4 regions of the Providencia stuartii genome follow, and region 2 is predicted to be linked to each of the others. Evidence: predicted binding sites of a transcription regulator. Region 2 holds the regulator's gene; each other region holds the start of a gene.
What was found. Region 2 encodes LexA, which represses DNA repair genes until DNA is damaged. Its sites were predicted from a motif close to TNCTGTATGTACATACAGNA; they were not measured.
Positions count from the first base shown of each region.

Region 1: a site for LexA is predicted at 2,087-2,106, ahead of P2E05_RS11800 (metal-dependent hydrolase). Genes of this name have one in related genera too.
Region 3: a site for LexA is predicted at 2,485-2,504, ahead of sulA (SOS-induced cell division inhibitor SulA). Genes of this name have one in related genera too.
Region 4: a site for LexA is predicted at 3,228-3,247, ahead of P2E05_RS08340 (DinI-like family protein). Genes of this name have one in related genera too.

Region 1 covers NZ_CP119546.1:2,686,782-2,691,959, reverse strand. The annotation lists gene P2E05_RS11805 (L-cystine transporter) at 1-1,316, opposite strand, end outside; gene P2E05_RS11800 (metal-dependent hydrolase) at 1,496-2,071, opposite strand; gene hxpB (hexitol phosphatase HxpB) at 2,261-2,926, opposite strand; gene P2E05_RS11790 (YniB family protein) at 3,251-3,790, shown strand; gene P2E05_RS11785 (fructosamine kinase family protein) at 3,833-4,702, opposite strand; gene P2E05_RS11780 (FdhF/YdeP family oxidoreductase) at 5,118-5,178, shown strand, end outside.
Region 2 covers NZ_CP119546.1:447,474-452,651, reverse strand. The annotation lists gene zur (zinc uptake transcriptional repressor Zur) at 960-1,475, shown strand; gene lexA (transcriptional repressor LexA) at 1,666-2,289, opposite strand; gene P2E05_RS01920 (diacylglycerol kinase) at 2,426-2,800, opposite strand; gene plsB (glycerol-3-phosphate 1-O-acyltransferase PlsB) at 2,915-5,178, shown strand, end outside.
Region 3 covers NZ_CP119546.1:3,075,222-3,080,399, forward strand. The annotation lists gene yccS (YccS family putative transporter) at 1-1,592, shown strand, start outside; gene P2E05_RS13735 (TfoX/Sxy family DNA transformation protein) at 1,687-2,316, opposite strand; gene sulA (SOS-induced cell division inhibitor SulA) at 2,523-3,044, shown strand; gene ompA (porin OmpA) at 3,400-4,473, shown strand; gene matP (macrodomain Ter protein MatP) at 4,697-5,164, opposite strand.
Region 4 covers NZ_CP119546.1:1,927,011-1,932,188, reverse strand. The annotation lists gene P2E05_RS08370 (thiamine biosynthesis protein ApbE) at 207-368, shown strand; gene P2E05_RS08365 (hypothetical protein) at 384-803, opposite strand; gene P2E05_RS08360 (DUF1345 domain-containing protein) at 1,055-1,732, shown strand; gene P2E05_RS08355 (hypothetical protein) at 1,796-1,918, opposite strand; gene P2E05_RS08350 (GNAT family N-acetyltransferase) at 2,040-2,450, shown strand; gene P2E05_RS08345 (GNAT family N-acetyltransferase) at 2,472-3,005, opposite strand; gene P2E05_RS08340 (DinI-like family protein) at 3,264-3,524, shown strand; gene P2E05_RS08335 (MipA/OmpV family protein) at 3,609-4,409, opposite strand; gene P2E05_RS08330 (hypothetical protein) at 4,432-4,674, opposite strand; gene P2E05_RS08325 (response regulator) at 4,850-5,178, shown strand, end outside.

The sequences.
Region 1 (5,178 bases), 2.2 Mb from region 2:
ACGGTACCCGCAGTCATTGAACCGCTCACGTTTAATGCGGTACGGCCCATATCAATCAATGGTTCAACGGAAATCAATAATGCTACAAGCGTGACGGGGAGACCCATCGCTGGCAATACAATTAATGCCGCAAATGTTGCACCACCACCAACACCCGCAACCCCAGCGGAACTGATTGTGACGATACCAACCAAGGTGGCAATCCATAGAGGATCAAATGGGTTAATTCCCATTGTTGGCGCAACCATTACCGCCAACATCGCAGGATAAATACCTGCACAACCGTTTTGGCCGATAGTGGCACCAAAGGAAGCGGAAAAGCTAGCGATAGACTCTGGCACACCAAAACGGCGAGTTTGCGTCTCAATATTTAATGGAATACTCGCTGCACTAGAACGGCTTGTGAAAGCGAACGTTAATACTGGACCTGCTTTTTTGAAAAATTTAATCGGGCTTAGGCCAGTTACCGCAATGAAAATACCGTGGATAATAAACATTAATCCGATTGCGACATAAGAGGCAATAACAAAAGTACCTAAGTTGATGATATCGGATAAGTTAGAGCTTGCGACAACTTTTATCATTAGTGCCATTACACCATACGGTGTTAAACGCATCACTAAACGAACCAGTTTCATCGCCCAAGCTTGTAACACATCGATAGCCGCTAATGCTTTCTCACCACGCTCTTGGTCATCTTTGAATAATTGTAAGGCAGCGACACCTAAGAAGGCTGCAAAAATCACGACGCTAATAATTGACGTTGGGCTAGCCCCAGTCAGATCAGCAAATGGATTTTTTGGAATAAAGGATAAAATTAACTGTGGAACAGCTAGATCGGATACTTTACCGACATAGTTATTTTGAATCGCATCAAGACGTGCGGTTTCTTGCTGGCCTTGAACCAAACCTTCGGCCGTTAAGCCAAACAGATTAGCCATCAAAATACCAATCAGTGCGGCAATGGCTGTCGTTAATAGTAGTGTACCAATCGTTAAAAAACTAATTTTTCCCAAAGAGGAAGCCTTGTGTAGGCGTGCAACAGCGCTGAGTATTGAGGCAAATACTAATGGCATAATAACCATTTGTAATAATTGCACATAACCATTACCGACGATATTAAACCAGAGAATGGAATCCTTCAGCGTTTGGTGACCAGTACCATACACATAGTGTAGCGCTACACCATAAGCAACACCGAAAACCAAGCCTAATAAAACTTTTTTAGATAGACTCCAGCCCTTTGCCCCTAATTTTGCTAGCAGTATAAGCAGTGCTACAAAGATGAGCACATTAATTATTAAAGGAATATTCATTCCGAACTCCAATCGCAGTTTTTGAATTATGTTATTAGCACTGTAAACCTTAAAGGTTATAAGGGATTAGCTTATCCTAACAACTGGTTATATGTTAACAGTAGATAAAATACAATTCTTATAATGAAAAGTAATAACATATAAAGATTGATACTTACAGTATATTACAAAACGATTGATTAGGTAGGTAAGTATGTATCTATTTGATTATGAATATATTTTATGACGCTATCAAATTGTGAGTGCAGATCAAAGTTGTAGCCAGCAGGTAGAAGGCAAGCACAAACCGTCAATGCAATAGCAACAAAGCGCTCAGCCCGTTTATTTGACTTACTACGCAGTAGTGGCAGGCAAAAACGCAACGGCAGTGGCCATAGGAATGGCACTCCAGAAGGCGTTAGTATATCTGCAATTAAGTGGCTGATATAACCGAGTAAAAATGCTTGCAGTAAATCATTCGGGATAGCCCATTGTGATGGTAACCACTGGTAGCAGGCGATCATTAATAGTAGCCAAGCAATCAAGCTATGCGTGAATCCACGGTGTCCGCATAATTTAGAAATCGGTATTGATAAGATCCTTAATAGCCGCCCAGGAATAGAAGAAGGGTGATCGATATCTGGCAATAAGGCACCCAGCAGAACGCCTGGCACCATATGTAGCCAGTCACCTTGAGCAAGCTCAGTCGTGATTTCTAGCTTATGTGCCATTATTAATGAGGCGACAGAAAATAGCAGGTGCCCTTCAGCAGTCATGGTGGATAAATTACCATCTGTTTATCTATACAGTTAGGCGGGAAGTATAAAGTGTTTACAAGGAATATGATAGGTGAGTAGCGAAAAAAACGCTTATTTATTAGCGAATAACATCAGAGCTTTATACTTTTTCGTAATATCCCTATCAAAAAATGATAGGGATTAGATAAAAAAAGAAATGAATAAAAATTAACGCAAATGTTTTTCAGTTAATTCATTGAGTGAAGATAGCTTAACATCAGCGAGGCCCCAACGCGGGTCATTAAAATGTTGTTTATCGGGTACGACGATCGAGCGCATCCGTGCTGCTTTAGCGGCAATCATGCCATTAAAGGAATCTTCTAATGACACACAATGAATAGGCTTGGTGTCTAACAACGCTGCGGCATTCAGATAAACTTCTGGGTGTGGTTTGCTGTGAGGTAAATCAGCAGCAGAGACGACCGCAGAAAAATAATCGCGAATATCAAATAAGTTTAAGACTTTTTCCAGCATATAGAGTGGGGATGCTGAAGCGAGCGCGATATTGAGATCCATTGAACGGCACAGTTCAAGGGCATGATGCACACCAGGTAGGAGAGGACGTTGTTCCTCAACTAATCCAATGACACGGTCAATAATCATTTGCTCAACTTCTTTGAGGCTATGGCCTTGCCATGGAGAAGCGTGGTACCAAAGCTCTACAACATGGTCGATACGTAAACCGAGAGTATCAGGTAATTTATCGGCAATAGACAAGTCGATGCCTAACTGAGAAAACACCTCTCGCTCTCCCTGTGCCCAAAAAGGCTCAGAATCAATCAGCAAGCCATCCATATCAAAAATAACAGATTGGATGGTTAAATTATGGTACATGTCAAAACTCCATTCATGTATGTGTGACCTTGCCATGCTTCAATCCGTTGTATGCAGTGAAATGATGGATTGATTTCACTGGTCACTTGGTTAATGAGTGGCATACAACTTGAAATGCTTAGCCCTTTCGTGTGACGAGATATTGTAGCAAGTCATTACTTGATTATATATATCAGAACGGGGATCTTTGTTAATAGCCTTAATAAATAACAAGTTAAAAAATCTGAAAATAGTCGGAACACTATTATTCAGTGTTGTAAATTTGGTGGGTTTATGAAAATTCAGTTATGATTAGTTATAAAAAAAATTTTTTGAGGGTTAATAATGAATTACCAGACTGCAAGTTATGTCGCAATCGGCAAACGTATTCTCGGTTGGATTGTTTTTCTTGTAGCATTGCTTTCTACCTTAGCTTCACTCATCAAACTTGCAGCAATAAAAGGGCTGGAAGGTGAGGGAATTAACGCGGTCGCCAATGATTTTATTAAATTAATGGCTGAAATGACCCGTCAAAGTACACCATTTCTCAATCTGTTTTGGCATAACTCTCCCATTCCCCGAGTCTCTGAAGGGTTTGTCGGGGCGAATATCGGTTTTATAATCATTTTTATTTTTATCTTTGTTGGTATAGCGCTAAGTGCGTCGGGCCTACGAATGTATCGACAAATTAAGTTTATTCGTGAAAGTATTGAAGACCATGTGATTTTAGAAAAGGCGAAAGGTAACGACGTTTCGAAAGAGGAATTGGAAGCCAAGGTTACGATCCCTCGTCATACCATTTTTACTCAGTTCTTTATTCTGTATTTTTGGCCGATCGTGTTAGGTGTCGCAATTTATTTCGCGTTAAAATTTTTGAATTGGTAATCAGTCAGGCCCAGTCAAACAAAACTGGGCCAAAACACGTCGTTACTTTTCACCAAGTAACTCATCGGTAATCGTTCGAGCATGCAAGTAGCTCTTTTCAAGCCCAAATATGTTTGACTGACAAAGTAAATAGTACAGTTGATAAAGGGGCTGCCTATCGAGAAAACCGCTTGGTAATGGCCAAACACTTTGATAGCCATCTATAATCTGGATTGGTAATTCTTGATACAGCGGTAACATTGCGATATCACATTCTCTATCCCCCCAATAACAAGCGGGATCATATAAAATACCGTTTTGCTCCAAGGTAATAGCGCAATTGGCGGGCCATAAATCACCGTGTAACAATGAGGGTTGAGGCTGATGTCCTGCAAGGCGTTTTCTGACAATATCAACGATTTGTTGAATATCACCAAATACCATACCTTTTTCTGCTGCAAGTTGTAATTGTAGGCCAATGCGTTTTTCAGCAAAAAACGAGTTCCAACGCTTTTCCCATCCGTTTGGCTGAGTGATGGTCCCTAACATGGTGTCAAAGTCAAAACCATAACTAGGCTGCTCTTCCCATTGGTGAAGTTGTGCTAATTGTTGACCAAAGCGCCATGCATTGGTTGCATCAAATTTTTTCAACGGAAAATATTCGAGTAGCAGGAAGCTATGGTGTTTATTACTCCCGACGCCGTAGACTTTTGGCACGGTGATAGTATTGCTTTTGGCAAGCATCTCAAGCTGCTCAGCTTCTTGTTTAAACAAAGGCAAAAATTCACGCAGGTTCTGTTTGACGAAAATGGTATGTTCACCATAATCGATTTTCATCGTGTGATGAATGTCTCCTCCAGACAGGATCTCTTTGTTATGAAGTTCTGCTTCACCCAAGTGTTCGCTTAATAAACGATACATTGCTTGCCACATGACACACCTCGCTTTGCTTTGGTCTTCATTAACACAATTCTATAGCGACAGTTTAGGAATTAACAGCAATAATTATTTAAAAAGAAGAGCCTATCACGAAATTACCCAGTGATAACATTTGATGGAATATGGCTTTTTTGAAAATTTGTTGTAATTAAATAATCATTATGACGTTGATAAATCATCGTAATTAAATATTGAAATATGACAATAAATAGAGTGAATTAAATTTGAGTCGTAATAATGACATATTTTTAATTCTATTTGCCTATTAATAAAAATAATGGCTTATTGTTATTAATATTATTTGCTATATTTTTCTATGTATATAATTAAATAAAATTTAATCAAAATTAGATTGTAATTATTTGATGTTCATTATTTGTAATATTTTAAATTTAAAAGAGTAATGAAAATGAAAGAAAAAATTGAAAATTACACTGGCCCTGCTGCGGGCTGGGGCGCGGTAAAAGCCG
Region 2 (5,178 bases):
TACCTTTTAGGAAGAGATTTTTTTAAAATAAATAAATTAATCCATTTAATTTATTTTTATAAAAAGAAAAAAATTGAAATATTCAATTCATCACTTTAAATATGGAATATTTAATGAGGTAAAATCCTTTTTTCTCCAACCTTTTTCAACGTTGAAGTAAGTAATCAATATATATTCCACAAAACTCAAACAGAACAAAACAGAACTCAAAACTGGATTACTCGTATTTTGGTCACCCATATTTTCTATAGACAATCCTACACAAACGATATTTTTTGTCAAAACTAAACAAAATAAGATGAGCAACCAGTAAATTATGCTGTTATTTTCTTATTTTCAGTTCCAACCCCTTAAAAAAGGCAGCGCCAACTCCTAAAAGTAGTAATAATTAGAAAAATATATATAAAAATGTAAGTTTATATTTATAAAAATTTAATAATTTTTTCTAAAAAGAAAGCCGCCTTATTATAAAGAAATACGTATCACTAGAAAAAAACAACAAAAATCAGTATGAAAACCTAATAAATTAGAATTAAAAAATAAAAAACCAATGAAAATTAAAATAAAAACCTATATTAAATAATGCAGATAAGAAAACTCCCAATTGAAATGTGTTACTGAAGATTACTTTTTAAATTTAAAGTTACACTTCACTTGTTATTATTTTGTATTGGTTTTGTTTTTATCGTGATAATAAATTACTTATTGCACCAGAGTATAATGGTGCCATTTATAACCCTATTTCACTCACTTTTAGTAACATGCTTAAAATACAATATTAACGTATATTGTGAGATGTGATTTATTTATTTGAATATTAAATGGTTGTGATTTTTTCCTAATACGCTTTTTTCTAAGCCTCACTTTTTATTCATTCTCATTTCAGTCTCTATGTATCATAAAGTTATGGTAAACTTGTCTTCACTATCATTGGGATTTTTGCTGTGGGGTCAACGACCATGAAAATAATGAGTGAGGATAAGCTGCTAGTGATGGCCGAAAGAATTTGCCAATCAAGAGGTGTTAGGCTAACGCCTCAGCGGGAAACCGTTCTACGGCTAATAGCGCAACAACACGGTGCAATAAGTGCTTATGACCTGCTCGATTTGCTGCGTGAAGTCGAGCCTCAAGCCAAGCCACCAACAGTCTATCGTGCGCTTGAATTTTTAATGGAACAGAGCTTTATTCATAAAATCGAATCGACAAATAGCTATGTTATCTGCCATCACTTTGACAATCCTAGCCATATCTCAGTCATGTTGATTTGTGATCATTGCGGTGGCGTAGCAGAAAGTGATTGCGGAACCATAGAAGCTGCTATTTTAGATTTAGCTAATCAAAATCAATTTCAACTCCGTCATACCGTCGTTGAGAACCATGGTTTATGCCGAGTATGCAGTGAGTTAGCTAGCTGTAAAGACCATGAGCATTGTCATCATGACCATGAACAACCTATTAAGACAAAGAAAAAGTAATCACTAAGACAATAAAATAGACAAAACACACTATAGTAGAGCGTAATATTTTATTTTATGTCTCTTAATAAGTCGGGTGCACAGATAAACTCACTAATGAGTAAAAGAAAGGTATCGCAGGCAGACTCCTAAAATAGATACATAGTAAATCTGCCAGCAATATTTTTGAGGGTATTTTATGGCGCTAACATTAGCACCAGTCACCATTACGGATCACGCCAACCGCTAGCCCTTCAATTGTAAAATTCTGCTGACGCAGATCAACAATAATCGGAGCAAATTCTGCATTTTCAGCGATTAACTCAACACGGTTACCTTGCTGCTTAAAGCGTTTCACAGTCACTTCATCTTCAATACGTGCAACAACCACTTGCCCATTACGGACATCTTGTGTTTTATGCACAGCTAAAAGGTCGCCATCCATAATCCCAATGTCCTTCATTGACATACCATTAACACGTAATAAAAAATCAGCATGGGGCTTAAATAGAGCAGGATCCACTTGATAATGACTTTCAATGTGCTCTTGAGCCAATAGAGGTTCGCCAGCAGCAACACGTCCAATCAAAGGAAGCCCCTGAACTTCAGCATCATTTTCTTCTTCAAGTAGTAAACGGATACCACGAGAAGCCCCTGAAACAATCTCAATGACCCCTTTACGTGCCAAGGCTTTAAGGTGCTCTTCTGCCGCATTAGGCGAACGAAAACCAAGGCTTGCTGCTATTTCAGCGCGTGTAGGTGGCATACCCGTCTGAGAAATGTGATCGCGCACCAGATCATAAACCTGCTGTTGTCTAGCCGTCAGTGCTTTCATCTCGTTCCCCTGTTTGTTTATACAGTCAGACTGTGAGTATATACAGGTAAATGAAGTTTTGAAACACTTAAATCACTGAAGTGCCATATTTGTTGAAAGCTCATCAAGGATTTATCGATTTGCGACAATTTCTACATTAGCCAGCAAAATAGTGTTGCCATAAAACGGTTGCCCAAATAACCAACGCGAGTCCAATGGTCACAAACACCGCGGCAGAACCGATATCTTTAGCTCGACCAGACAATTCATGATATTCACTGCCCACGCGATCAACCACCGCTTCAATTGCACTATTCAGTAATTCAACAATCGCCACCAGCACAACAGAACTGATCAACAATAATCGATCGATATAACTCACATCCAACCACAGCGCGATAATGACGGCAATCAATGCCGCAACAGATTCCTGCCGAAAGGCCGCTTCATTAATCCAAGCCGCCTTTAATCCTTTAAGGGAATACCCCGCAGCCTTTATTACACGAGTCAATCCCTTAGTTTGGTTCGCCATATTTATTCCTCAAAATTACAAACAATAATCATTTTTTGCGGTCAAAGTTAATCATTTGCCAGTTGATTTCTGGTATGCTTGCGAAGCATTGTTAACAAGAGGCTATAATCATTTATGTCACTATGGCGTAAAATATATTACAACACGTTGAATTTACCACTTAAATTACTGGTAAAGAGTAAACTCGTTCCAACAGACCCGATATCAGAACTGGAATTGGACACCAGCCGGCCCACGTTATACGTGTTGCCTTATCATTCCAAGTCTGACCTTTTAACATTACGTCACCAATGCTTATCGATCGGTCTACCTGACCCGTTGGTCGATAATGACATTAATGGCACTAAATTACCGGCCTATGTCTTCATTGATGATGGTCCGAGAGTCTTTCGCTACTACTCACCAAACCCACGTAAAGAGTCAGTAAGAATATTCCATGCATACCTAGACTTGCATCGTAGTAATCCGAATCTCGATATTCAAATGCTACCTGCATCCGTGATGTTTGGTCGTGCACCTGGACGAGAAGGCCATACACCGGCTCCCCCCTTACGCTTACTCAACGGTATCCAAAAATTCTTTGCCGTGATTTGGCTTGGGCGAGATAGTTTTGTCCGTTTTTCGCCAACCGTATCCATGGGAGTGATGGCGCAAGAGCATGGTACCGATACGATTATTGCGAATAAACTAGCACGTGTTGCCCGTATCCATTATTCACGTCAACGCCTCGCGGCGGTTGGTCCGAAACTGCCTGCCCGCCAAGATCTTTTCAATAAGCTATTAACCTCAAAAGCGATTGAAAAAGCGGTTGAAGATGAAGCACGTAGTAAAAAAATTCCACTGAAGAAAGCACAGCAAAATGCCGTCAATATGATGGAAGAAATTGCGGCTAACTTCTCTTATGAAGCAATACGCTTGACGGATAGAGTATTAGGCTGGACTTGGAACCGTTTATATCAAGGGATCAATGTTCAGCATGCGGAACGCGTTCGTCAGTTAGCGCAAGATGGCCATGAAATTGTGTATGTGCCATCACATCGTAGTCATATGGATTACTTATTGCTTTCTTATGTTCTGTATCATCAAGGGTTGGTCCCCCCTCATATCGCGGCAGGTATCAACTTAAACTTTTGGCCAGCAGGTCCAATTTTCCGCCATTTAGGCGCTTTCTTTATACGCCGTACGTTTAAAGGAAACAAACTTTATTCGACCGTATTTCGTGAATATCTCAGTGAGCTGTTTGCACGGGGTTATTCCATTGAATACTTTGTTGAAGGTGGACGCTCTCGCACAGGTCGCTTGTTGCAACCCAAAACAGGCACACTGTCGATGACACTACAGGCCATGCTACGTGGTGACTCTCGCCCTATTACTATCGTACCGATTTATATTGGTTATGAACATGTCATGGAGGTGGGGACCTATGCAAAAGAGCTACGAGGTGCTGAAAAGGAGAAGGAAGGCTTCTTTTCGATGGTACGAGGCCTGCGTAAATTACGTAATTTAGGTCAAGGCTACGTTAATTTTGGCCAGCCGATTTCGTTAACACAGTATTTAACGAAACATGTGCCTCATTGGCGTGATTCTATCGATCCTATTGAGCCTCAAAGACCAAGTTGGTTAAACCCTGTTGTGAGTGGTTTGGCCGATAATATTATGGTGAATATCAATAACGCAGCGGCTGCCAATGCGATTAACCTTTGTTCAACGGCACTACTGGCTTCACGTCAACGCTCTCTAACGCGTGAACAACTGATTGAGCAAGTCGAATGTTACCTGCAATTATTACGTAATGTTCCTTATACTGCGGATACAACGACACCCAATAAAACCGCCGAGCAATTGTTAGAACATGCTTTGCAGATGGATAAATTTGAAGTCGAAAAAGATAGCATGGGGGATATTATTATTCTGCCTCGTGAAAATGCTGTTTTAATGACCTATTATCGCAATAATATCCATCACCTTTTGGTCTTACCATCACTGATATCAAGTATTGTGCTACACCATGAGCGCATCAGTCGCCAAGATATCCACTATCAGGTTGGGCAAATTTACCCGTTCCTCAAAGCGGAACTATTTATGCGCTTTGATAACGAATCTTTGATAGAGGTCGTTGATACTTTAATTGATGAACTCAACCATCAACAGTTGGTATGCGTGAAAGAAGACGGCGTCGTGGTACTCAATCCTCGTCGTATTCGACCGTTGCAGCTACTCGCCGCAGGTGTCCGTGAGACATTACAACGCTATGCGATTACGCTTTCTCTACTCAATGCGAGCCCTGAAATTAGCCGTAATACCTTAGAGAAAGAAAGCCGCATGCTTGCTCAGCGACTTTCTGTGCTGCATGGCATTAATGCACCGGAGTTCTTTGA
Region 3 (5,178 bases), 1.8 Mb from region 2:
TGGAAGATGACTACCCGCAGTCAGTCTACGAGCTAGCACTCGTTAATAGCACATTAGTCAGTACGATGAATCAAGCAAAAATAGCGCTTCTTAGCCGACTAAAAGGTGATCGCGGACAAAAAGGCACCCGTACGACGTTGCAATATTATTTTGTGGCGCAAGATATCCATGAACGTGCCAGCTCATCACACATTCAATACCAACAACTGAGTCGCACCCTGCGCCACAGCGATATATTATTCCGTTTTCAACGTTTACTGAGTATGCAAGCAAGAGCTTGCCAGCAAGTCGCTCAATCAGTCCTATGGCGTAAACAATATCAACATAATCCACGCTTTGAAGGTACTTTCACTTACCTTGAAAACTCACTGCAATTACTTAAGCAACGCTCCCCAGCGATTCATGAAATAAAAGCGTTGTATAACTTACTCAAAAACTTGAAAGGTATTGACGTGCAATTGCGTGGGCTTAGCCTTGAACAGAATTCACGGCAACACCACAATAAACAAATTGAACAATTATCAGATGAGTCCCCTTCAGGTCTCAGTGATATTATTGCCCGCTTTAAACATCATTTAACGCCTAAGTCTGCACTTTTCCGCCATGCCGTTAGAATGTCACTCTTACTCTGTACAGGCTATCTCATTATCCAGTTATTTGATTTAGAAAGAGGATATTGGATTTTATTAACCAGTTTATTTGTTTGCCAACCTAACTATAGTGCAACCAAACGACGACTCGCACTACGGATAATCGGTACCCTCATCGGGATACTCGTTGGGTTACCTTTATTAAATTTTGTGCCTTCAATGGAAGGACAGCTGACCTTAATCGTTATTTCTGGTTTGCTATTTTTTGTTTTCCGTAGCAGCCAATATGCTCAAGCAACCCTATTTATTACCTTGCTTGTTCTCTTTTGTTTTAACCTATTAGGAGAAGGATTTGAGGTTGCTCTTCCTCGGGTCATTGATACTTTAATCGGTTGTTTTATTGCCTTTCTTGCAGTGAGCTTTATATGGCCTGATTGGAAATTTCGCCAATTACCTCAAGTGGTACAAAAAACCATGGACAGCAATTGCCGTTATTTAGATGCGATTTTGCAACAGTACTATCAAGGTAAAGATAATAGCCTTGAATACCGAGTAGCACGGCGAGATGCCCATAATAATGATGCAGAATTTGCTTCTATTGTTTCGAATATGGCATCAGACCCGAAGTCCTATCAAGTCACCCAAGAACAGGCATTTAGGCTTCTATGCCTTAACCATACATTGCTGAGCTATATTTCCGCCCTTGGTGCACATCGAGAGCAGATGCAAAATAAGGATAACCTCACGATTTTAAGTGATGCTATTTGCTATGTAGAAACCTCATTGCAAATCCTGACGTTGGACGCTCAAGCCGAAGAGAAATCAGAACAGTTACGAGAAAGTATTACGCGTCGCATTGATAGCATATCCGTCAGTGATGATGAAAAAACAGTACTGATTATGGAACAAGCAAGATTATTACTGGAGCTTATTCCTGAAATCAAGGCTATGATCATACAAATTAATACGTCAGCAAATCATTATGTACACGAGCAAAATTAAGTCAGTTAGCCGATAAATAAAACAGATGAGCGGGTGTCAAAATGTGGCGAAACAGTGACATCCCCTCTCATCGTTTATCTCACCTTAATTAGCCCTACCCCACACTGTTATACCAATTGATCAATTCTTGTTTCATTTGTAATGGTAAAACAGCACTATGATAGCCTTCTATTGCCCCCGCTAATCCAATCAGTAATTTAATACTAGGAGAAAATCGCCCCAACTGTTTTAGCTTCAAAAAGCAAGCTTTCGCACCTATTGCTCGTAAATCATCAACTTTATGAATGCCGATTTTGCCTAATGCTCTCTCTACTGACATATTCATATTCGGTAAATCTTTGATGCGTAATACCGCTGATTGTTTTTGTTTTCGTTCTTCAATCGCAGAACGATAAGCTAACTCAATACAATGGAGCAATAACTCTTCATTTTCCCATATCTGCTCAGGGATCTGATAATAACGCAGTTCTAGCGGTATGCCTTTTTTGCTAAACACTAGCCGCCTAAGTTTAATAGATTCAAAGTAGCTTCTTGCAAAAAGACATCCACGTAAATATAAAAGGCCATCTAATGTTAACCCGATGATGGCACTATCGATGATTAGACAATATCCACCAAAGTGGTTTTTCTTTTTAAACTCACCAAAACGTTTTAATAGCTGATCTAATCGAGGATCATTCTTTTCCAGTAAAGACATACACCCAAGCTCCTTATGAGTATTCATCTACTTCCATCCTTGTATGTGAAACTATAAATATCCTAATTTTACAAACAATTAGCAGAAACCTATTCTGAGATGAACAGCCTAAAACTCCAAGAATATTGCAGATAAAAACACCAAAGTTGCGAAGCGCTTTGAAAAAATAGGCTTGATATTGTATGAATATACAGTTACTGTATATTCATACAGCTTGATTGGTGAGGTGAATTATGGCTATCTATTCTTGGAACAAAGCAACTGAACATTCTGTTAACCACAGTACGCAAGTCATGCCTTCAACACCACATATCCATGATGCCATGCAGCATGGTATGGTGAGTGAACTGGTTTATGATGAAAAACATCCTATTATGGATTACATCCTACTACCAATGTTGCGCCAATTTGGTGTGCAATCTCGCTGGTTGCTTTGGTTGAGTCCAAATAAAAAGTTGAGTCGCCATTGGCTAGAGCAGTCTGGTTTACCTATAAATAAAATCATGCAATTAAGTAATATGCCGTCAATAACGACAATAGATGCAATGGAAAAGGCATTAAAGAGTGGTAATTACAGTGTCGTACTCGGCTGGCTTCCTGAATTAAATGAACAGGACTTTGCTCGATTACAAAGCGCGGCTCAAGAAGGTCATTCTATTGGCTTTATTATGCGCCCTCAAAAAACACATAATATTGCAAGTATCCATTCTGGACAGCTAAATAACCTAAAAATTCACTCTAACTATTATCACTAGCCAAGATTAAGAATATTCTTAGTAAATTTGACATTTGGATATAACAAGCTCAAAAAATGTAGAAAAAATAATTGAGATCAATGGGATAGATAATAATCAATCTAAAATTAGGTTATGTTTATCTCTCTGATTTATCCACTAAAATATGTTTTTTTATAACGATTTTTGCTTGCTCTACTTGTATCTTTTTAAGTTCGTTGTAGACTTTAGCTTGTTAAGGTTATGGCATTATTTTTTACTTTTTATAAATTTTTGTAGATAATGTCAGCGAAACCTAGCAAGTATTTTAAACCAATGGCGAATAATAAGGCTCATTGAAGCCATGCCTATATTGGATGATAACGAGGCGTAAAAAATGAAAAAGACAGCTATCGCAGTAGCAGTGGCAGTAGCAGCTTTCGCAACTGTTGCGCAGGCAGCTCCAAAAGACAACACTTGGTATACCGGTGCTAAACTGGGTTGGTCTCACTATGAAGACACAAGCTTTACTCCAGTTGATCGTAATGCAACTGTAGGTAACAGTACTGACCGTGATACTTTCGGTGCTGGTGCATACGCAGGTTACCAATACAACCAGTACATGGGCTTCGAGCTTGGTTATGACTGGTTTGGTAAAATGAAATACAAAGGTGCTGGTAACAACGGCGACCTGAAATCAATGGGTGTTTCTCTGACGACCAAACTAAGCTATCCAGTAATGGATGACTTAGACGTTTACACTCGTTTAGGTGGTATGGTATGGCGTACTGATGTTAAAGCACATCAAGAAGGTCAACCAAATTACAAAGAAAACGACACTGGCGTTTCTCCTGTATACGCACTGGGTGTTGAATATGCAATCACTCCAAACTGGGCGACTCGTTTAGACTACCAGTGGGTGAGCAACATCGGTGATAACGATAACTTGGGCGTACGTCCAGACAACGGCATGCTGAGCGTTGGTCTAGCATATCGTTTCAACCAAGAAGCAGCGCCAGTTGTTGAGCCAGCGCCAGTTGTTGAGCCAGCTCCAGTTGTTGAGAACAAACGTTTCACTCTGCGTTCAGACGTTCTGTTCAACTTCAACAAAGCAACTCTGAAGCCAGAAGGTCAGCAAGCACTGAACGAACTGTATAACGAACTGAGCAGCATCGACCCAACTCAAGGTCGCGTACTGGTAGTTGGTTTCACAGACCGTATCGGTTCACAAAACTACAACCTGCCACTGTCACAAAAACGTGCTCAGTCAGTTGTTGACTACCTGGTAGCTAAAGGCGTTCCAGCTAGCGCAATCGCTGCTGAAGGTCGTGGTAAAGAAGATCCAGTAACTGGTAACAAATGTGACAACGTTAAAGGCCGTGCTGCTCTGATCGAGTGTCTGGCACCAGACCGTCGCGTTGAAATCGAAATCCAAGGTACAACTGAAGTTGTAACTCAACCAGGCGCTTAATAACAAGTTCCTCGGTCGAATTTCGATCTGAACACAAAAAACCCCATTTCGATGGGGTTTTTTTTATCTCTAAAGTCACTTAAAGCAGGCGATAGCCTAAGTCTTATCCCGTCACAACTAGGCTTTGCTTATATCCCAGTCAGTGAAGCGTCAATGATTACATCTTTTACTCATAGAGCATCGCGATCTTAGTTGATCATTCAATAACAGCAAACGATCAATATTACGGCTTGTTAGTATTTGAATTACCTAAAATCGCTTGAAGATCTTCTTTTAATAAGCTCATTTGGCTTTCATACTTATCCTTATGCTCTGCATCCTCGATCAACTGAATGATCGTTTCCGATAATGTTTTATTGCGCTTAACGGCAAGATTAGATAATCGCTGCCAAACAGAAAAATCAAGGTCAATAGACTTTTTTCTCGTATGCGGATGCTCTGCATTGAAATGGCGTTTACGCCTAGCGCGAATACTCTGTTTCATACGATTATCTAATTGTGGATTCATATGTAAATTAATCCACTTCATAACATCTGTCGGCCGATTCTCCATTTTTAACAGCAAGGCAATCGCTTCATCTTCTGCACTTCTTTCAATATATCGAGTGATTGCCTCACCACTTCTGGACTTCTTCACCAGATAATCCCATTTCCAGCCACATTCTAGATTTTCAAGCTGTTGATATTTCATAATTTTTCCCGACG
Region 4 (5,178 bases), 1.5 Mb from region 2:
AGTTGAATAAGCGTATTGCATCATCTAAATATATAGTCAGAGCAAGGCTCTTATTAAGATGGTCATTATTGTTTAGTTGATTTTTATTAAAACTAACAATATATTTTTCGATTTATTAAAGTATTTATAGCAAATTTATTGCTTCCATTGAAAGAGTCAAAACCGTGAATATAAAAACTTCATGCATTCTAATTGCAGTAACCCTAATGTTAGGTTGCTCAACAGCAACGAAACAAGTGTCTGATCAAAATGGATGCACGATTCAAATTGATCCTCCCGAAGGAAAGTTACCTGCCAAAATTGAGCAAGCAACAGGGACTTCCCCTGTCTGTAAATCGATTGAAAAATCAATTGATAAAGCTATTTAGAGATAACTATCGCCATCACGCAGGTAAATCTGTTGACGGTCCCTTGCAGAACTTATTCCATAAATTATCAATTTGCTCTTCCGTCAACATTTCATCTACCCCATCAATAATTGGGATGGAAATATGGACTGTGCCGTCAGGGCGTATATAGGTTTTTACGATAAAGCGCTTATCTTCTGTTTCTCTTGAAAAATCATAGTGTCGTGATACAAAACCACAAACATACCCTACCTCGCCACCATTATGTGATATTTTGTCAAAATAATAGGTGACGTTTTTAAACGATTCCGCTTTAGGGTTATCTAAATAACCTAATACTGCACGCTCGACCCGTTCTATCATACTAATTTCATTTTTATAGACGACTGACATGCCAAATAAAAATGCCGCGCCGAGCAGGAATAATCCAATGATGATATAAAATATTTTATTCATAAAATGATCATCTAAATAATAATAAAATAACGATACTGACGATTCAAAATAGCAAATAGATTCTGCTATCGATAAATTTATAACGTAACACAGTCCTATTTTCCACATAAAGTAAATTTAATGTGTCGATATAGTTTATTGGCAATGTATTTACTTGAAATCCCCCCCTATTATGGGCTTGTATTATTGCTACATAGGCTCAAACATTTGATATAATAAATATTATTTTTATATTTATTAAGGTATGTGTCATGTTACATTACGCGATACGCGTTATGCGCCTTTTTCGCCATGTGTTTCTCTCTCGCCCACGCTTTATTATTTCATTATTTGTTGCCTTCGCTACTTTTTTCGCACTACTCTCTTATCAAAATACTATGATGAGTTTGATCATCAGCTGGAATGCTTTTGCCTGGATGTATTTATTATTTCTTTTTGTGCGTATTATGAATCACAAAGCTAAAAACATCCGTGAAATCACGAGAGTTGAAGACGAAAGTGCTCAAATGGTTATTTTCTTTTTGGTTGCAGGATGCTGTGTAAGCTTATTAGTTTTATTTTTTGCATTAGGCGGTCATGGTGATTTCTCTAAGTCAGATAAATTCATCCCTTATGCACTCACAGCGTCGACTTTAATTTCATCATGGCTACTTCTTCCCACCGGTTTTACGATGCACTATGCACACTTATATTATAGTAATGCTAAACCACAGCAGCCATGGTTACGTTTTCCAGATAAATTACTCGAACCGAGCTACTCTGACTTTATGTATTTTTCTTTTACTATTGCTGTTGCATCACAAACAGCAGACATTGAGGTTGCATCGACACCTATGCGCCGTGCTGTTTTATTACAATCTATCATCTCTTTTATTTTTAATATGGCTATACTCGGATTATGTATCAATATCTCCGCAAGCTTGTTCTAACTGATTTAAACTGAAAATGCGAAAACATACCCAAACTGAGCAAGTAGTCAGTACAACGCAATTTTATTTATCGTTTTGCATCTCTTTTTCACATTCAGATGGCGGCACACCAAAGATGACCATCATAAAGACAGTAAGACAATAACCAACATATTGACTATTGAGTAGTTTTTTGATTATTTTCATAGAAATAACCCATTGTGTTTTATTTATTCACTAAATTAGCACTGTTTATCATCGCAGCCATACCTCATTTAAGCACATTTACAATTCAGTCATGTTTATCAATAAGGAATACTCATTGCACATGTTTCGACTAGCAACCCCCCCTGATATAGCATCCCTCATTCAGCTTGATAGTGTCACAACGGTAGAACGAGCTCAAAAAATATCTCAATGGGTCAACAACAAACATTGTTACCTGATTGAACAACAGAACCAAATTATCGCTTATGGGGTATTACACTACCATTTTTTTGAATGTGCTTTTATTGAAATGATAATGGTTAATCAAGCCTTTCGACAGCAAGGTGCTGGTCTTTCATTGCTACAACAACTTAAACAGACTTGCCTTACTCAAAAAATATTTACATCGACTAACCAGTCAAATACTCCGATGCAACGATTACTCGATAAAGCCCAATTCAAACCAAGTGGCTTCATCGATAATCTTGATGAGGGAGATCCCGAACTTATTTACTTTTGCCAATTAGCCTAGTTAATTGGCAACATCATATTTTTAGAGTAAAGAAGGTTGCATAACAACATTGATTAATTTTTGATTAAATCGTTGATATATTTGCGGGTTGATTTTTATTGGATAACTCAATATTTCCAACTGATGAGGTTTAAACTCTGGGTGATAACTAGGATGAACATGTGCATATTCATTTTGTTTAAATCCACAATGCAGATAAAAACGTAATCGCTTTTGACTAATTTCATCAATGACAGGATCAATTTCCAAGATAATGTTGTTCACCTGTTTAGCAAATAACTGTATGACCTTTTGACCATAACCCTGCCCCCTTAGAGCCGATGAAACTGCAAGATGTTCAACATAAAAGAAATCATCGACTCTCCAACTGCCTATAAAGCCAATAAAAATACCGTTATCAGAAAAATAGTATAAATAATAATCCTCATGACTAAAGATACTTTGCCGCCCTTGATAACTTCTTTTTTCATGAGCGGGGAATGCTGAATCATACAGTTGGTTTACATTTGCTATTTCTAAAACGTTTCTGCTAGTCAACCTTGTTACTGTGAGCATGCGACCTGAACCTATCCTATCATCTTAAAAAAACCTATTTAGCATACTTATTCTCTTTTTCTAGGCAACTCATTTTAAGTTTTTATCCAGTGTTAACCCTTACTAGCGCATTGTTTTATTTTAACTTTAAAAAGTAAAAAACCGTGGTTGCACATATTTTATGTGTCATTGAAAAAATATTATCGATCTGATATTGACTTTATTCGTGACTCAATCTAAAAATACTGTATACAAACACAGTATTAGTTAGAGGCGACTATGTTACGCATTGAAATTTTATTTGATAAAAATGCACCACAAAAACCTAGTGATATTATGTTGCAAGCTCTTGAGTCTGAGATAACGCGCAAACTCAGCCCACAATACCCAGATATGGTGACTCGGGTAGGTTTTAGCTCTGGTCAACGTATTAATATTTCTGGAACCAAACTTGCCCAAGACAAGGTTCGTATCGAAGAGATATTAGAAGAAATATGGATGGATGATGGCTGGATCCCAGAACAAACGTTAGAGGATTAAGCATGCATAAAATTAAAGGAATGTCTGGATATCGTCTATCGCGTCCAGCATTCCTTTATTGTTTATCATCAACAGAATGATAAATTAAAAAGTATACCTTACTCCACCTAAACCTACCCAACCTAGGCGTTGCTCCGTGATGGAACTTTTTGCTGCATCACCGACAAGATAATAAGCCCCAACCCCCGTGTAAAAGGTTATATTTTCATTCCAGTTATAGTTTAGGATAGCGCCTCCATGAACATCTTTAAATCCACTCCCCGCATCATATTCACTAAAACGGGAACGGCTCGCCTGTAGTGGAGAAACGCCAAAATAAGCTTGATTGTAAGCTTTATTCCCCCAGGTGGTTGCTAGCGTATATTCGATATCCCACCGATGACTAAACTGATAATAACCAATCCCCCCCATTTCAACATTGACAGTTCTACCAATATTTCGTCCACCATAATGGCGATCTTTCGTTGCCATATTGGCAGAAAGGTAAAGCTGAAAATTATTAATCGAATAATTAATTTCTGCCCCCACGAGCATGGAGCTATCTAGATCCCCCATACCTTTTAAATCTTCATTCTTATGACCCAAAATACCTATTTTTTCATCTCGTCCTGCGTCATAACCTAACCGACTGGAAACCGTTAAGTTTTCGGTTAAACCAATAGCCCATTCTGCTCCCTCTAACCCTAAGCTAAATACGCCGTAATCATCGGAAATATATCCGTAGTTCACATCAACGGTTGGCGAAAATAAGTATTTATTAGATCCTTCATAAGCAGGCATAACAGAACCCCCTGCTCCCAAAACTATGACACTCTCCCCTGCGACGACAACACTGTAGGGTGACAAGGCAGTGACTAATATTGCCGCTGAACACAAACGTTTCATTAAAATATCCTATCTGGTTCTGTTAATAAATTTTTTGTCGAATAAATGCTTTAATTTCTTTTATGGGCTTCAAATTCTTTTTAAATTCGTCTTTTATCCTTTCGTTTTCAATACCATTTCTAGTATGTGTATTCTCAGCTAACTGATTAAATGAAAGCGTTGGCATGAGCATTTCCTTTGAAGGACTAAAGTTTTTTCCCATTAAAAACATTGAGATAAGAATAACCGTAACGAAAATAGGGAGTTCAATTAATTGTAATTTCATTTTAGTTATTCCAAGGATTGCAAAGATGTTAAAATAGTAATCCTATTCGCGCTTCGTACCTTAAAAATGGGTTAAACAAACCTTAAGAGATCATTAAATCTCTCATTGAATTTACCTTAGTTATATTGTCGGAAAAATATTAGCTGCTTATACTGCACGCTAGAGAGGTGATAAAATGAATATCTTATTAGTTGAAGATGATCTCCAACTAGGCAAAGCATTATGTCGAGGTCTAGAACTTGCTGGTTTTAATCCCCTTTGGGTACGATTACTTAACGATGCTAAACAACAATTAAATTCACGTAATTTTGATCTCATGTTATTAGATTTAGGTTTACCTGATGGTGATGGATATGAGGAATTAATTGCTTGGCGTCGTTCTGGCCAATCAATTCCAATTATTATTCTGACCGCTCGAAACCAGATGGATAATTTAGTGGCCAGTTTAGATTCCGGTGCCGATGATTTTTTAACAAAACCGTTTGCTATGCCTGAGCTTATTTC